One region of the Pantoea sp. y20 genome, then DNA from elsewhere that is predicted to be linked to it. Evidence: predicted binding sites of a transcription regulator. Region 1 holds the regulator's gene; each other region holds the start of a gene.
The links. The regulator sigma-54, encoded in region 1, starts transcription at its own class of promoters, with help from an activator protein. The targets are predictions, from matches to a motif close to GTTGGCACANNTTTCGCTNT.

Region 1 (3,704 bases):
ACCGGCAAGTTGTCGACACAGTAAAAGCCCATATCTTCGAGGGCACGCAGCGCGACTGATTTTCCTGAGCCTGACCGACCGCTAACGATCATCAGCACCATCACATTTCTCCCGTTTTAAACCGGCGAAAACGCCGGTAAAAGTGTTTCTCGCTTAAGAGTGTGCTTCCTGAGCTTCTGTGATAATGGCGTAGAGCTCTTGGTCGCTCTGTGCCGCGCGCAAACGACGACAGACGGTTTTATCTGCGAGGCGTTTTGCAACCAGCGAAAGCGTGTGTAAGTGGGTTTTACACTGGTCCGCAGGTACCAGCAGGGCAAACAGCAGGTCAACCGGCTGATTATCTACCGCATCAAAAGCGATAGGCTGATCGAGGCTAATAAACACGCCGACAGCGCGTAAGGTGTCCTCTTCCAGCTTGCCATGTGGAATGGCGATGCCGTTACCAATACCGGTACTGCCCATGCGTTCGCGGGTCAGGATGGCTTCGAAAAGCGTCTGGTGCGGCAGATTGAGCTGCTTCGCTGCCAGCTCGCTGATAATCTCCAGCGCGCGTTTTTTACTCTGGCAGTGTACGCCGCTACGGGTACAGTCCAGTGAAAGGACCGAGCTCAATTCCAGTGTTAGATCGTTGTTCATCATCGTTTCACTTGCGAGTTCACATAGCCGCGAGTTTCAGGCAATTGATTTCATTACCGTTCACCCGCTGGCGCTTGCGCAGATGACAAAACGGGGCGGTAAGTTCCGCCCCATTTATGCTCTAAGTGCCGAATCAGTCAGCACTCTGCAAGCGTGAAGGTTAGTGTTTTTTCAGTTTGTCTTTGTGTTTGGTCAGCTGACGGGAAAGTTTATCGATTAACCCGTCGATGGCCGCGTACATGTCTTCCGCTTCCGATGTGGCGTGCAGCTCTCCGCCGTTAACGTGCAGTGTTGCATCCGCAACCTGCGTCACCTTCTCTACCTTCAGAACAATATAAACCTGATTGATACGATCAAAATAGTGTTCCAGTTTGGCAAATTTGGTATTTACAAATTCACGCAGAGGTTCGGTAATTTCAACATTAAGTCCGGTAAGGTTTAGCTGCATAGGTCTTCCTTCTTCGTTCGGTCAAACCAATTGCTTGCGCTGGTTTGATGGCGGTATAGATAAAGACTCGCGATATTTAGCAACCGTACGTCGCGCAACCATGATGCCCTGTTCAGACAACATGGAGGTCAGTTTGCTGTCGCTCAAGGGTTTTGCGGGGTTTTCCGCCGAGATTAATTTTTTCACTAATGCACGAATCGCCGTGGAAGAGGCTTCGCCGCCGCCTTCGGTGTTGACGTGACTGGAGAAAAAATACTTCAGTTCAAAGATGCCACGCGGGCTGTGTAAATACTTTTGCGTGGTCACGCGGGAAATGGTGGATTCATGCATATCAACAGCTTGAGCGATATCCGCCAACACCATCGGACGCATGTACTCCTCACCCTGCTCAAAAAACGCCTGCTGCTGTTCAACGATACAGCGTGTCACTTTCAGCAGCGTGTCGTTGCGGCTCTCCAGGCTCTTAATCAGCCACTTGGCTTCCTGTAAGTTGCTGCGAATAAACTGGTTATCGCTTTCATTACGGCCAGCTCCGCCCATCGCCGCATACTGCTGATTGATTTTCAGGCGCGGCATGCTGTCCGAATTGAGTTCAACCGTCCAGCGCTTACTGATTTTGCGCACCAGAACATCGGGAATGACATATTCCGGTTCGCTGGTGTTAATTGACTGGCCTGGGCGCGGATCGAGTGACTGAATCAGCAGCATCGCCTCTTTCAGCACTTCTTCCTTCAGACGGGTTACGCGCATTAGGCTGCGGAAATCATGGTTGGCCAGCAGATCGAGATGTTCGCTAACAATCAGGCGTGCTTCCGCCAGCATGGGCGTGTCGGCAGCATATTGCGACAGCTGGACTAACAGGCAATCACGCAAATCACGTGCACCGACGCCGATTGGATCAAAACGCTGCACGCGCTTGAGCACGGCTTCGACTTCTTCCAGCGCCAGCTCTTCATCACCAATGCTGTCATAAATGTCTTGTAAGCTGACGGTGAGGTAGCCGGTGTCATCAATGGCATCAACAATTGACGTGGCAATCGCGCGATCGGTATCAGTGAACGGCGTTAACTCAACCTGCCACATCAGGTAATCCTGCAGCGATTGGGTGGTTTCGCCTTGGTAGATCGGCAATTCGTCATCCTGGTAATCGGTGCCGGTGCCTGACGGTGTGCCTGCGGTGTAGATTTCGTCCCAGGTAGCGTCGAGCGGAAGCTCTTCAGGCATATCTTTCTGCTCAAGCGCTTCGCGCGTGTCTAACGAATCACTTTCCTGATCCTGAAATTCACGTGCGTCAACTTCTTCGTGCAGTTCGGTTTGTTCAAGCAGCGGATTGCTTTCCAGCGCCAGTTGCAGTTCTTGCTGGAGTTCAAGCGTAGAGAGTTGCAGCAAGCGAATGGCTTGCTGCAACTGTGGAGTCATCGCCAGCTGTTGGCTGAGCCTGAGTTGCAAACCTTGCTTCATAATTCGGTAAGAATTTCCTAAGCAAACGTAGGGTGTTACAACACCTTATCAGAGTCTGAACTCTTCGCCCAAATAAACACGCTTAACCTGCTCATCTACAAGAATTTCATCAGGCGTGCCATGGGCAATTAAATGTCCCTGGCTGACGATATAGGCGCGTTCACACACCGCGAGGGTTTCACGCACGTTGTGGTCGGTAATCAGCACGCCAAGGCCGCTGTCACGCAGATGCTCGATGATTTTCTTGATGTCGATAACCGAGATCGGGTCAACACCAGCAAAAGGTTCGTCCAGCAGGATGAATTTCGGATTAGCCGCCAGCGCGCGGGCAATTTCCACACGACGGCGTTCACCACCCGACAGCGCCTGGCCCATGCTGTCGCGCAGATGGCCAATATGGAACTCTTCCATCAGCTCGTTGGCCCGATCCTGACGCTGTTCTTCGGTTAAATCATCACGGATCTGCAGCACAGCCATCAGGTTGTCGTACACGCTCAGGCGACGGAAGATCGAGGCTTCCTGCGGCAGATAGCCGATGCCGCGACGGGCGCGCGCATGCAGCGGCAGAATGCTGATGTCTTCATCATCAATCACGATGCGGCCGGCATCGCGCGGCACAATACCCACCACCATGTAGAAGGTGGTGGTTTTACCGGCACCGTTTGGGCCCAGCAGGCCGACAATCTCGCCGGATTTTACCTGCAGGCTAACATCTTCCACCACGCGGCGGCCTTTGTAGGCTTTCGCCAGGTTCTCAGCGATTAGTGTTGCCATAGCAATCAGTTACTCTTTTTAGGGCTCGCGGACGAACCGTTTTTGTCCTGCAGCTGCGACGGTACCAGAACGGTGGTCACGCGCTTGCTGTCGCCCTGGCTGAACGCCTGCATTTTCTGCTCTTTCACCAGGTAAGTAATGCGGTCGCCTTTGATGTTGCTGTCCTGCTGCTGAATGAAGGCATTGCCGGTCAGCTCAACAAAATCGTTCGCCAATTCATAGTGCAGTTTACTGGCGTGGCCTTGCACCGGCTTGCCGTTATCCTGCATCTGATAGAAGGTGGCTGGCGCGCCGTAAGCATCAACGATGGTTTTTTTGCTATCGCCGCCCGGACGAGTGACCACCACTTTATCGGCGGTAATCTTGATGGAACCCTGCGTCACAA
Region 2 (3,704 bases), 620 kb from region 1:
TAGCCGGTTAATTCCGGTAATGGCGTGCCGAACAATTTACGTGAGCTTTGCGCCAGTAATTGCTGAGCCGCCGGATTGGCGTAATGGATAACTAAATCGTTATCGACCAGCAAAATACTGTTGATCAGGGAGTTGAGAATCTGCCCCGCGTCGGGCAGCGTGCCAGTTGCCATACAGCGTTCCTCTGCACTAATTTAGTGCATCATAGCCTTTCAGGACGGAAATCTGTGCTTCGAACCATGAATGCGCGGAGAAAAAAGCCCATCCGGAGATGGGCTAAAGTTTCCACGGCAATTAAAAATCTTTCAGGCTGTTCACGCAGCAAAAAGAGTGCGTGAACAGGGAGCTGAAATTTTTAAATTAAACGCTGTAGTACAGTTCGAACTCAACTGGGTGCGGAGTCATACGCACGCGGTCAACTTCTGGCTTACGCAGTTCGATGTACGCATCGATAGCGTCATCAGTGAACACGCCGCCACGGGTCAGGAACTCGCGGTCTTCGTTCAGTGCGTTCAGCGCTTCTTCCAGAGAACCTGCAACTTTTGGAATCTCAGCTTCTTCTTCCGGTGGCAGGTCATACAGGTTTTTGTCCATCGCATCGCCAGGGTGGATCTTGTTGATAACACCATCAAGACCGGCCATCAGCAGCGCGGTGAATGCCAGGTATGGGTTAGCCGCTGGATCCGGGAAGCGTGCTTCGATACGACGTGCTTTCGGGCTGGCAACCACTGGGATACGGATAGAAGCAGAACGGTTACGGGCAGAGTAAGCCAGCATAACTGGCGCTTCGTAGCCTGGGACCAGACGCTTGTAGGAGTTGGTGGTTGGGTTCGCCAGGGCGTTGATCGCTTTAGCGTGCTTGATGATACCGCCAATATAGAACAGAGCAGTTTCAGACAGGCCGCCGTACTTGTCGCCAGAGAACAGGTTCACGCCGCCTTTTGACAGAGACATGTGGCAGTGCATACCAGAACCGTTATCGCCGAACATTGGCTTAGGCATAAAGGTTGCCGTTTTGCCGTACGCGTGAGCAACGTTGTGCACCACGTATTTGTAGATCTGAATTTCGTCAGCTTTTTTGGTCATGGTGTTGAAGCGGGTTGCCACTTCGTTCTGACCAGCTGTGGCTACTTCGTGGTGATGTGCTTCAACCACCAGACCCATCTGCTCCATGGTCAGACACATAGCAGAACGGATGTCCTGTGCTGAGTCAACCGGTGGCACTGGGAAGTAACCGCCTTTCAGACCTGGACGGTGACCTTTGTTACCGCCTTCGTACTCTTTACCGGTGTTCCAGGCTGCTTCGATATCGTCGATAGCCACGTGTGAACCTGAAGTAGTAGAACCGAAACGGATGTCATCGAACAGGAAGAACTCTGGCTCTGGTCCAAACAGCACGGTATCCGCGATGCCTGAAGAACGCAGGAACTCTTCTGCACGCTTAGCAATGGAGCGTGGGTCACGGTCGTAGCCCTGCAGTGTGCCTGGCTCAAGGATGTCGCAACGGATGATCAGGGTCGAGTCTTCGAAGAACGGATCCATGACTGCAGTGGTTGCATCCGGCATCAGCACCATGTCTGATTCGTTAATGCCTTTCCAGCCACCGATGGAGGAGCCATCGAACATTTTGCCTTCTTCGAAGAAGTCAGCGTTAACCTGGTGAGCAGGGATAGTAACGTGCTGTTCTTTACCTTTGGTATCGGTAAAACGCAGGTCAACAAACTTAACTTCATGCTCGTTCATCATCGAGAGAACGTGTTCAGCGGACATACTCAACTCTCCTGGAAATGGTCATTATCGTCATGGTGAGAGAACTTCGTTGCCGGGAATGTGTCACGACTGCTGACCACTCCTAACCAAAGATCTCGGCAAGCTCTTTCAACCGTTTTATAACTGTCGTTTTCGCTTAAAATATATAAAGCGAATTCTGTGCCAACTTTATGACAATGGCGAAAATGGCGCTACAATGCGCCCTTTCGTGAGTCGAAGGCTGCACCAGGATGGATTGCATGCATCGTTATGGTGCGCCACAGGTGAAGTTAAGCACCAATTTGGTGCAAATTACTATCGCAGTGCAGATTAATGCACCGAAAACGGTGCTAAAAACCAGCGCTATAAGAAACTTTCGGCGAAATCTGTGATCATGTTCAGTCTTCCGCTTAATCCGTGTACAATACCGCGTTATTTCTATAATGCCTGAGGCAAAGCTGTGATCGAAAATTTGCGTAACATCGCCATCATCGCGCACGTTGACCATGGTAAGACCACCCTGGTTGACAAGCTGCTCCAACAGTCCGGTACTTTTGATGCTCGTACCGAAGCGACTGAGCGCGTAATGGACTCCAACGATTTGGAGAAAGAGCGTGGGATTACCATCCTCGCAAAAAACACCGCCATCAAATGGAATGACTACCGTATCAACATCGTTGATACCCCAGGACACGCCGACTTCGGTGGTGAAGTGGAGCGCGTCATGTCCATGGTGGATTCGGTGCTGCTGGTTGTAGATGCGATGGATGGCCCTATGCCGCAAACCCGCTTCGTAACCAAGAAAGCATTTGCTCATGGTTTGAAGCCGATTGTGGTTATCAACAAAGTTGACCGTCCGGGCGCGCGTCCTGATTGGGTTGTTGATCAGGTATTTGACCTGTTCGTTAACCTGGATGCGACTGACGAGCAGCTGGACTTCCCGATTATCTTCGCTTCGGCGCTGAACGGTATCGCGGGTCTGGAACATACCGACATGGCTGACGACATGACCCCGCTGTATCAGGCGATCGTTGACCACGTTTCTCCACCTCAGGTTGAAGTTGAAGCGCCACTGCAGATGCAGATCTCGCAGCTGGACTACAACAACTATCTGGGCGTGATCGGCATCGGCCGCATCAAGCGCGGTACTGTGAAGCCGAACCAGCAGGTCACTATCATTGATAGCGAAGGCAAAACCCGTAACGGTAAAGTCGGTAAAGTGCTGGGCCACCTTGGTCTGGAGCGCATTGAAAGCACTCTGGCGGAAGCGGGCGACATCATCGCGATCACCGGTCTGGGCGAGCTGAACATTTCTGACACCATCTGCGACACGCAGAATGTGGAAGCGCTGCCAGCCCTGAGCGTTGATGAGCCAACCGTTACCATGTTCTTCAACGTGAACACCTCACCGTTCTGCGGTAAAGAAGGTAAGTTCGTGACCTCGCGCCAGATCCTGGAGCGTTTGAACAAAGAGCTGGTACACAACGTGGCACTGCGCGTTGAAGAAACCGAAGATTCGGATGCGTTCCGCGTTTCCGGTCGTGGTGAGCTGCACTTGTCGGTTCTGATCGAAAACATGCGTCGTGAAGGTTTCGAGCTGGCGGTATCCCGTCCGAAAGTTATCTTCCGCGAGCACGAAGGCCGTAAGCAGGAGCCATTCGAAAACGTGACCCTCGACATCGAAGAAACCCATCAGGGTTCTGTGATGCAAGCGATGGGTGAGCGTAAAGGCGACCTGAAAAACATGGATCCAGATGGTAAAGGCCGTGTACGTCTCGACTACATGATCCCAAGCCGTGGTCTGATCGGCTTCCGTAACGAATTCATGACCATGACTTCAGGTACCGGTCTGCTGTACTCCACCTTCAGCCACTATGACGATGTTCGTCCGGGCGAAGTGGGCCAGCGTCAGAACGGCGTGCTGATCTCTAACGGTCAGGGTAAAGCGGTAGCGT
Region 3 (3,704 bases), 380 kb from region 1:
CACTTCCAGGCGATCGTCGAGCGGCAGCGCCATCAGCGGCTCGGCCATGGCGGCGATGCGGTTGAACTGCGTCAGCAGCTCGGCGCGGCGCGCATCATCCAGCTCCAGCGCCAGAATCTGCTCCATTTGGGCGATATAGGTGGCCCAGTCCGGTTGTGAACTCATCAATAATCTCCGTTAGAAACCGGCGGCGCTGCCGTTGCTGCGCGGATCGAACGCGCCTTCCAGCATGCCGTTGTTGTGTCTGACGATCGCGCCCGCATGGCCGACTACTTCACTGAAATCGGGTAGCAGTTCAACCTCATGGCCGAGCGCACGCAGCTGCTGCACCGTTTCCGGCGCGATGCGCGCTTCGAGCTTGAGCGAATCGGATGATTGTCCCCACGTACGACCCAGCAGCCAGCGCGGCGCGCTCACCGCCTGCTGTAGCGGATGTCCCTGAATCACGTGACGGGTGAAAATCGCCGCCTGGGTTTGCGGTTGGCCGTCGCCGCCCATCGAACCGTACACCATGGTGCGGCCATCTTTGAGACGCGCGGCAGCGGGATTGAGGGTGTGGAACGGCTGTTTGCCCGGCTGCAGCGCCAGCAGATGTTCGGGTTGCAGGCTGAAGGCGGCACCCCGGTTTTGCCAGGTGATGCCGGTGCCGGGCAGCACCACGCCGCTGCCGAATTCGTGATAAACGCTCTGGATAAACGAAACGGCTAATCCGCTGCTGTCCATCACGCCCATCCACACGGTATCGCCCGGCCCGCGCCCGGTGCCCCACGCAGCGGCTTGTTGATCGTCCACCTGCGCCGCCAGCGTGCTGAGGTGTTCCTCATCCAGCAGACGCTGCACATCAATGTCGATGTGGCGCGGATCGGTGATGTGCTTGTCACGCAGCGCAAAGGCTTTTTTAGTGGCTTCGACGATGCGGTGCACGGTTTGCGCTTCATCTGCGTCAGCCATATTCAGCCGATCGGTAATGCCGAGGATCGCCAGCGACACCAAACCCTGCGTCGGCGGCGTCATGTTCCAGATATCGCCTTCACTGTGTGCCAAATGCAGCGGCGTGCAGCGCCGGGCTTGGTGCGTCTGCAAATCCTCCAGCGTGATCGGCATCCCCAGCGCAGTCATTTCGCGCGCCAGATGGTGCGCCAGTTCACCGCGATAGAAACTTTCCAGCCCGTGATCGCACAGCATGCTCAGCGTATTCGCCAGCGCCGACTGGGTGAAGCGACTGCCGGCAAGCGGCACGCTGCCATCCGGTAAAAAGGTGGCGGCAAAACCAGGTTGATGCTGCAACTCGTGCTGTTTGGCGGCGGTGGCGGCGGCTTGCGAGGCGGTGACCGGAATGCCGTCGGCGGCATAGCGAATTGCATCGCGCAGCAGACGGGTTAACGGCAGCGGCGTCGCGCCAAGTTCCTGCGCCAGCGTCAACGCTTCCTGCCAGCCGCTGACGGTACCCGCCACGGTTAAGGCGGCTTTGGGGCCGCGATGCGGAATCTGCGTTTCGCCATGGTAGAAATCAAGATGTGCCAGCGAACCGGCTGCGCCGCTGGCGTCAATGGCGATGGGATCGCCGTTTGGCGGCACCACCAGCCAGAAGCCGTCGCCGCCCAAACCGTTCATGTGCGGGTAAACCACGGCGATGGTGGCAGCGGCGGCCACCATCGCTTCCAGCGCATTGCCGCCTTCGCGCAGTACGGCTAAGGCGCTTTCGCTGGCGAGATGGTGCGGCGTAACGGCCATGCCTAACGGCGCCATGTTGCTCTGTATCATAAAGAACTCTTTTTCTGGGTACGTGGTTAATGGGAAGCAAGAGCTGTTCCAGTTTTGAACGGACATCAATCTGGATCGATTTATGCTAGCTTGTGATGAAACGAAAGTTACAGGACCGATGATGAAACAACTTGATGAACGCCTTCGTAGTCAATATCCGCAACTGTCGCCGCAGGAGCAGCGCATTGCCGACTTCGTGTTTGACCATTTTGATGACCTGATCAGCTACAACAGCGCCGAGCTGGCGCGGCTGAGCGGTGTGTCGAAGGCCACGGTCAGCCGTTTATTCAAGCGTCTCGGTTACGAGAAATATAAGGACATGCGCGACGAGCTGCGCATCCTGCGCCAGAGCGGCATGCCGCTCACCGACAACCGCGATGCGGTGCAGGGCAACACCTTGCTGTCACGCCACTATAAGCAGGAGATGGCCAACCTGACGCAGTGGGTCAACAGCATCGATCCGCAGCAGTTTGGCGAGGTGATTAGCGCGCTGGGCGCGGCAAAACGGGTATTTATCATCGGCATGCGTAACGCCTATCCGGTGGCGCTGCACCTGCGTCAGCAGCTGATGCAGGCGCGTCCGCAGGTGCATGTGCTGCCGCAGCCGGGCCAGACGTTGGGCGAAGAGCTGGTGGATATCACGCCCGACGATATCGTGGTGGTGATGGCGTTTCGCCGCCGTCCACGCATCATTCGCCCGCTGATGCAGCAGCTGCAGCAGAGCAACATTCCGGTGCTGGCGCTGTGTGAGCCGCAGGCGCAGGGGATTATTACGCTGGCGCGCTGGCAGCTTTGTGCGCCGCTCGACAGCGTTTCCGCTTTTGATAGCTACGCCTCCGCCATGAGCCTGATTAACCTGTTGGCAAATGCGTTACTGCACGAAATGTTGTCGCAGGGCCGTCAGCGTATCCATCAAATTGCCGATCTTTATCAGCATCTTGACGAGCTGGAACACCGTTAACGGGCGCCATTGTGGTGCATTGCACTGTTTTTGATCGTTAATTCCAACGGGCGCGATGCCCGTTTTTGCTGCCTTCAACGCGGTAAAACCCCGTTTTTTCCCCTTTCTTCTCCCGGCACTGCGGTTGGCACATTAGTTGCAGAATGATTCATCAAGAATCTTTTGTTTCACGTAAACTCACCGGGGTGCATAATGAAAAAAGTATTATTAGCGGTAGCGGGCGCGGCATTGCTGATGGCGCAGGTCGGGAGTGCGATGGCCGATCAGCTGCAGGATATCCAAAAGCGCGGCGTGATCCGCGTGGCGGTTCCGCAAGACTTCCCGCCGTTCGGTTCCGTGGGTACTGACCTGCAGCCGCAGGGCTACGATATCGACATGGCGAAGTATCTCGCCAAACAGATGAAACTGAAGTTGCAGCTGGTGCCCGTTTCCAGTGCCAACCGCGTGCCGTATCTGCAGACCGATAAAGTCGATCTGGTGATCTCCAGCATGGGTAAAAACGCCGAGCGTGAAAAAGTGATCGATTTCACCCGCGCTTACGCGCCGTTTTTCCTCGGCGTATTTGGTCCGAAAGGCGAAACGCTGAAAGATGCGGCAGCGCTGAGCGGCAAATCGATCGGCGTCACGCGCGGTGCAGTGGAAGATATGGTGTTAAGCGATATCGCCCCGAAAGAGGCGCAGGTGAAGCGTTATGAAGATAACAACACCACGCTGTCGGCCTACCTTTCCGGACAAGTGCAGTACGTTGCGACGGGCAACCTGGTAGTGGCGGCGATTGCGCGCCAGAACGCCGAAAAAGCGCCGGTTGCCCAGTTTATGCTGAAAGATTCACCGTGCTACATCGGCCTGAAAAAAGATGAGCCGGCGCTGAAAGAGAAAGTGAATGCGCTGATTGAGCAGGGCATCAAAGACGGCACGCTGAACAAGTTGTCGGAAGAGTGGCTGAAAGCGCCGCTGCCAGCGAACCTCGGCGCATAAA
Region 4 (3,704 bases), 560 kb from region 1:
GTGGCAGAAGGAGCAAGCCGTGGCTAAATCACAACGTTTATGGCCGACGCTGAAACGACTGCTGGCGTATGGCAAACCGTGGCGTAAATCGCTGTGGCTGGCGGTCGGCATGCTGTGGATTGCGGCGGCAGCCGAAGTGACCGGACCGGTGCTGGTAAGCTACTTCATCGATAATCTGGTGGCGAAACATCAGATGCCGTGGGGCATCGTCGCGGGCCTGCTGGTTGGCTTTGTCCTGCTGCAATTGCTGGCCGCCGGTTTGCACTATTTTCAGGCGTTGCTGTTTAACCGCGCGGCGATTGGCGTGGTGCAGCAATTGCGCGTGGACGTGATGAACGCGGCGTTGCGCCAGCCGCTCAGCGCCTTCGATACGCAGCCGGTCGGCCAAATCATCTCGCGCGTCACCAATGACACCGAAGTGATCAAAGATCTCTACGTTACCGTGGTGGCCACAGTGTTGCGCGCCGCCGCGTTGATTGGCGCGATGCTGGTGGCGATGTTCTCCCTCGACTGGCGCATGGCGTTGGTAGCGATCGTGATTTTCCCGCTGGTGCTAACGGTGATGCTGATTTATCAGCGCTTTAGCACGCCGATTGCGCGTCGCGTGCGCAGCTATCTGGCGGACATCAACAACGGCTTCAATGAAGTGATCAACGGCATGAGCGTGATCCAGCAGTTCCGCCAGCAGGCGCGCTTTGGTGAACGCATGGGCGAAGCCAGCCGTTCACACTATCTGGCGCGTATGGAAACGCTGCGGCTGGATGGCTTTTTATTGCGCCCGTTGCTGAGTCTGTTTTCGGCGATGATTCTGTGCGGTTTGCTGATGCTGTTCAGCTTCGCCACGCCGGGCGTGTTTGAAGTCGGTGTGCTGTATGCCTTTATTACCTATCTTGGCCGCCTCAATGAACCGCTGATTGAACTCACCACGCAGCAGTCGATGCTGCAACAGGCGGTGGTGTCCGGCGAGCGTATCTTTGAACTGATGGATGCAGAACAGCAAGGTTACGGCAGCGATAGTCTGCCGCTGGCCTCCGGCAGCATCTCGCTGCGGGATGTGAGCTTTGCCTATCGCGATAATCGCGATGTGCTCAGCCACATCAATCTCGAAGTGCCGGCGCGTCATTTTGTTGCGCTGGTGGGGCACACCGGCAGCGGGAAAAGTACGCTGGCGAATCTGCTGATGGGCTATTACCCGGTGACACGCGGCAGTATCGAACTGGATGGTCGCCCGCTGCCGCAGCTGTCGCACGCCGCTTTACGTCAAAGCGTTGCGATGGTGCAACAGGATCCGGTGGTGCTGGCGGATTCGCTGCTGGCCAACGTGCGTTTGGGGCGCGATATCCCGGAAGATCAGGTGTGGCAGGCGCTGGAGACGGTGCAGCTGGCACCGCTGGCGCGCAGCATGGCGGACGGCATCCATACGCGTTTAGGCGAGCAGGGCAATAATCTGTCGGTTGGGCAGAAACAGTTGCTGGCGCTGGCGCGCGTGCTGGTGTCATTACCGCAAATCCTGATCCTCGACGAAGCCACGGCCAATATCGATTCCGGCACGGAACAGGCGATTCAGCAGGCGTTACGTGCACTACGCCAGCACAGCACGCTGGTGGTGATTGCGCATCGCCTTTCCACCATTACCGAAGCCGATCAGATCTTAGTGCTGCATCGCGGTCAGGTGGTGGAACGCGGTACGCATGCTGAGCTGCTGACCGAGCAGGGCCGTTACTGGCAGATGTATCAGCTGCAGCAGGCCGGCGATGAACTCGCGGCGGGCATCCCCGTACAAGCCGAAGGGTGAATTGCACCTTTTTTGCACAGTTTTATCGGAATGTTCTGTATTGATGCACTTCTTTGAGGCTTGAAGCACCAAAGAAGTGCAATATTGCAACACCTTTCCTCTACCCCCTAAGCAAACTGCGCTGTGCTTCACATAACGAAGCGTGATACAGCGCGCCTATGCTACTGACATTCCCCTTTTTTTATTTATGGCACAGCCTTTGCTTATATCCCTACGTGTCCGCGAAGACTCACTCAATTTCTTATCCGGAGGGGAACGTATGAAGCTGGTTACCGTGGTAATCAAACCATTTAAGCTGGAGGACGTGCGTGAAGCCTTATCCTCTATTGGCATTCAGGGACTGACCGTTACCGAGGTTAAAGGTTTTGGTCGCCAGAAAGGTCACGCAGAGCTTTATCGCGGTGCCGAGTACAGCGTTAACTTCCTGCCAAAAGTAAAAATTGATATCGCTATTGCGGACGACCAACTTGATGAAGTGGTCGATGTCATCAGCAAAGCCGCGTATACCGGCAAAATTGGCGACGGCAAGATTTTCGTCGCAGAACTGCAGCGCGTCATTCGTATTCGTACCGGCGAGACCGACGAAGCAGCACTGTAACTGGGGCTCTGAATTGTGATGGGATGGAAAGAAATGAATAAACTGATAACGAAGTTGGGCCTCACCAGCCTTGCGCTGTTACCTTCTCTGGCGATGGCGGCAGCCCCTGCAGTAGCGGATAAAGCCGATAACGCCTTTATGATGATCTGTACCGCCTTGGTACTGTTTATGTCGATTCCCGGCATTGCGCTGTTCTACGGCGGTTTGATTCGCGGCAAGAACGTGCTGTCGATGCTGACGCAGGTTGCGGTGACCTTCTCACTGGTTTGCGTGCTGTGGGTGATTTACGGCTACTCACTGGCGTTCAGTGAAGGCAACTCCTTCTTCGGTAGCTTCCAGTGGGCGATGCTGAAAAATATTGAGCTGAAAGCGCTGATGGGCAGCTTCTATCAGTACATTCACGTTGCGTTCCAGGCTTCCTTCGCCTGTATCACCGTCGGCCTGATTGTCGGTGCGCTGGCTGAACGTATTCGCTTCTCTGCGGTTCTGATCTTTGTGGTGGTATGGCTGACGCTGGCGTATCTGCCAATCGCACACATGGTGTGGGCGGGTGGCTTGCTGGCGCAAGACGGCGCGCTCGACTTCGCGGGCGGTACCGTGGTTCACATCAACGCCGCGGTTGCTGGCCTGGTGGGTGCTTACCTGGTGGGCAAACGTGCTGGTTTCGGCAAAGAAGCCTTCAAACCACACAACCTGCCGATGGTGTTCCTCGGTACCGCGATTCTGTATGTGGGCTGGTTCGGCTTCAACGCGGGTTCTGCTTCCTCAGCTAACGAAATCGCTGCGCTGGCGTTCCTGAATACCGTGGTGGCTACAGCGGGTGCGGTGCTGTCGTGGGTGTTTGGCGAGTGGGCGGTACGCGGTAAACCTTCTCTGCTCGGTGCTTGCTCTGGCTTCATCGCTGGTCTGGTGGCGATTACCCCAGCTTGTGGTTATGTCGGTGTCGGCGGCGCGCTGATTATCGGTCTGGCGGGTGGTTTAGCCGGTCTGTGGGGCGTAACAACCCTGAAGAAATGGCTGCGCGTTGATGACCCATGTGATGTGTTCGGTGTGCACGGCGTGTGTGGCATCCTCGGTTGTATCCTGACCGGCGTGTTCGCATCCTCTTCACTGGGTGGCGTAGGCTACGCAGAAGGCGTGACCATGGGCCATCAGGTTTGGATTCAGCTGTTCAGCGTAGGTGTGACCATCGTCTGGACTGCGGTTGTGGCCTTCATCGGCTTCAAACTGGCGGATATGATTGTTGGCCTGCGCGTTCCGGAAGATCAGGAACGTGAAGGTCTGGATGTGAACAGCCACGGCGAGAACGCT

Region 2: the regulator sigma-54 is predicted to act here: its motif matches at 1,918-1,937, upstream of glnA (glutamate--ammonia ligase).
Region 3: the regulator sigma-54 is predicted to act here: its motif matches at 1,798-1,817, upstream of ACYAC5_RS04190 (gamma-glutamyltransferase family protein).
Region 4: the regulator sigma-54 is predicted to act here: its motif matches at 1,982-2,001, upstream of glnK (P-II family nitrogen regulator).

What each region holds. Positions count from the first base shown of each region.
Region 1 is NZ_CM142816.1:548,880-552,583, forward strand. Features, by position in the region: gene rapZ (RNase adapter RapZ) at 1-101, opposite strand, end outside; gene ptsN (PTS IIA-like nitrogen regulatory protein PtsN) at 154-636, opposite strand; gene hpf (ribosome hibernation promoting factor) at 797-1,084, opposite strand; gene rpoN (RNA polymerase factor sigma-54) at 1,106-2,545, opposite strand; gene lptB (LPS export ABC transporter ATP-binding protein) at 2,594-3,319, opposite strand; gene lptA (lipopolysaccharide ABC transporter substrate-binding protein LptA) at 3,325-3,704, opposite strand, start outside.
Region 2 is NZ_CM142816.1:4,157,142-4,160,845, reverse strand. Features, by position in the region: gene glnL (nitrogen regulation protein NR(II)) at 1-173, opposite strand, end outside; gene glnA (glutamate--ammonia ligase) at 361-1,770, opposite strand; gene typA (ribosome-dependent GTPase TypA) at 2,210-3,704, shown strand, end outside.
Region 3 is NZ_CM142816.1:931,297-935,000, forward strand. Features, by position in the region: gene hpxX (oxalurate catabolism protein HpxX) at 1-165, opposite strand, end outside; gene ACYAC5_RS04190 (gamma-glutamyltransferase family protein) at 178-1,764, opposite strand; gene hpxU (MurR/RpiR family transcriptional regulator HpxU) at 1,886-2,725, shown strand; gene ACYAC5_RS04200 (transporter substrate-binding domain-containing protein) at 2,918-3,703, shown strand.
Region 4 is NZ_CM142816.1:1,108,542-1,112,245, forward strand. Features, by position in the region: gene ACYAC5_RS05025 (SmdA family multidrug ABC transporter permease/ATP-binding protein) at 1-27, shown strand, start outside; gene ACYAC5_RS05030 (SmdB family multidrug efflux ABC transporter permease/ATP-binding protein) at 20-1,795, shown strand; gene glnK (P-II family nitrogen regulator) at 2,055-2,393, shown strand; gene amtB (ammonium transporter AmtB) at 2,427-3,704, shown strand, end outside.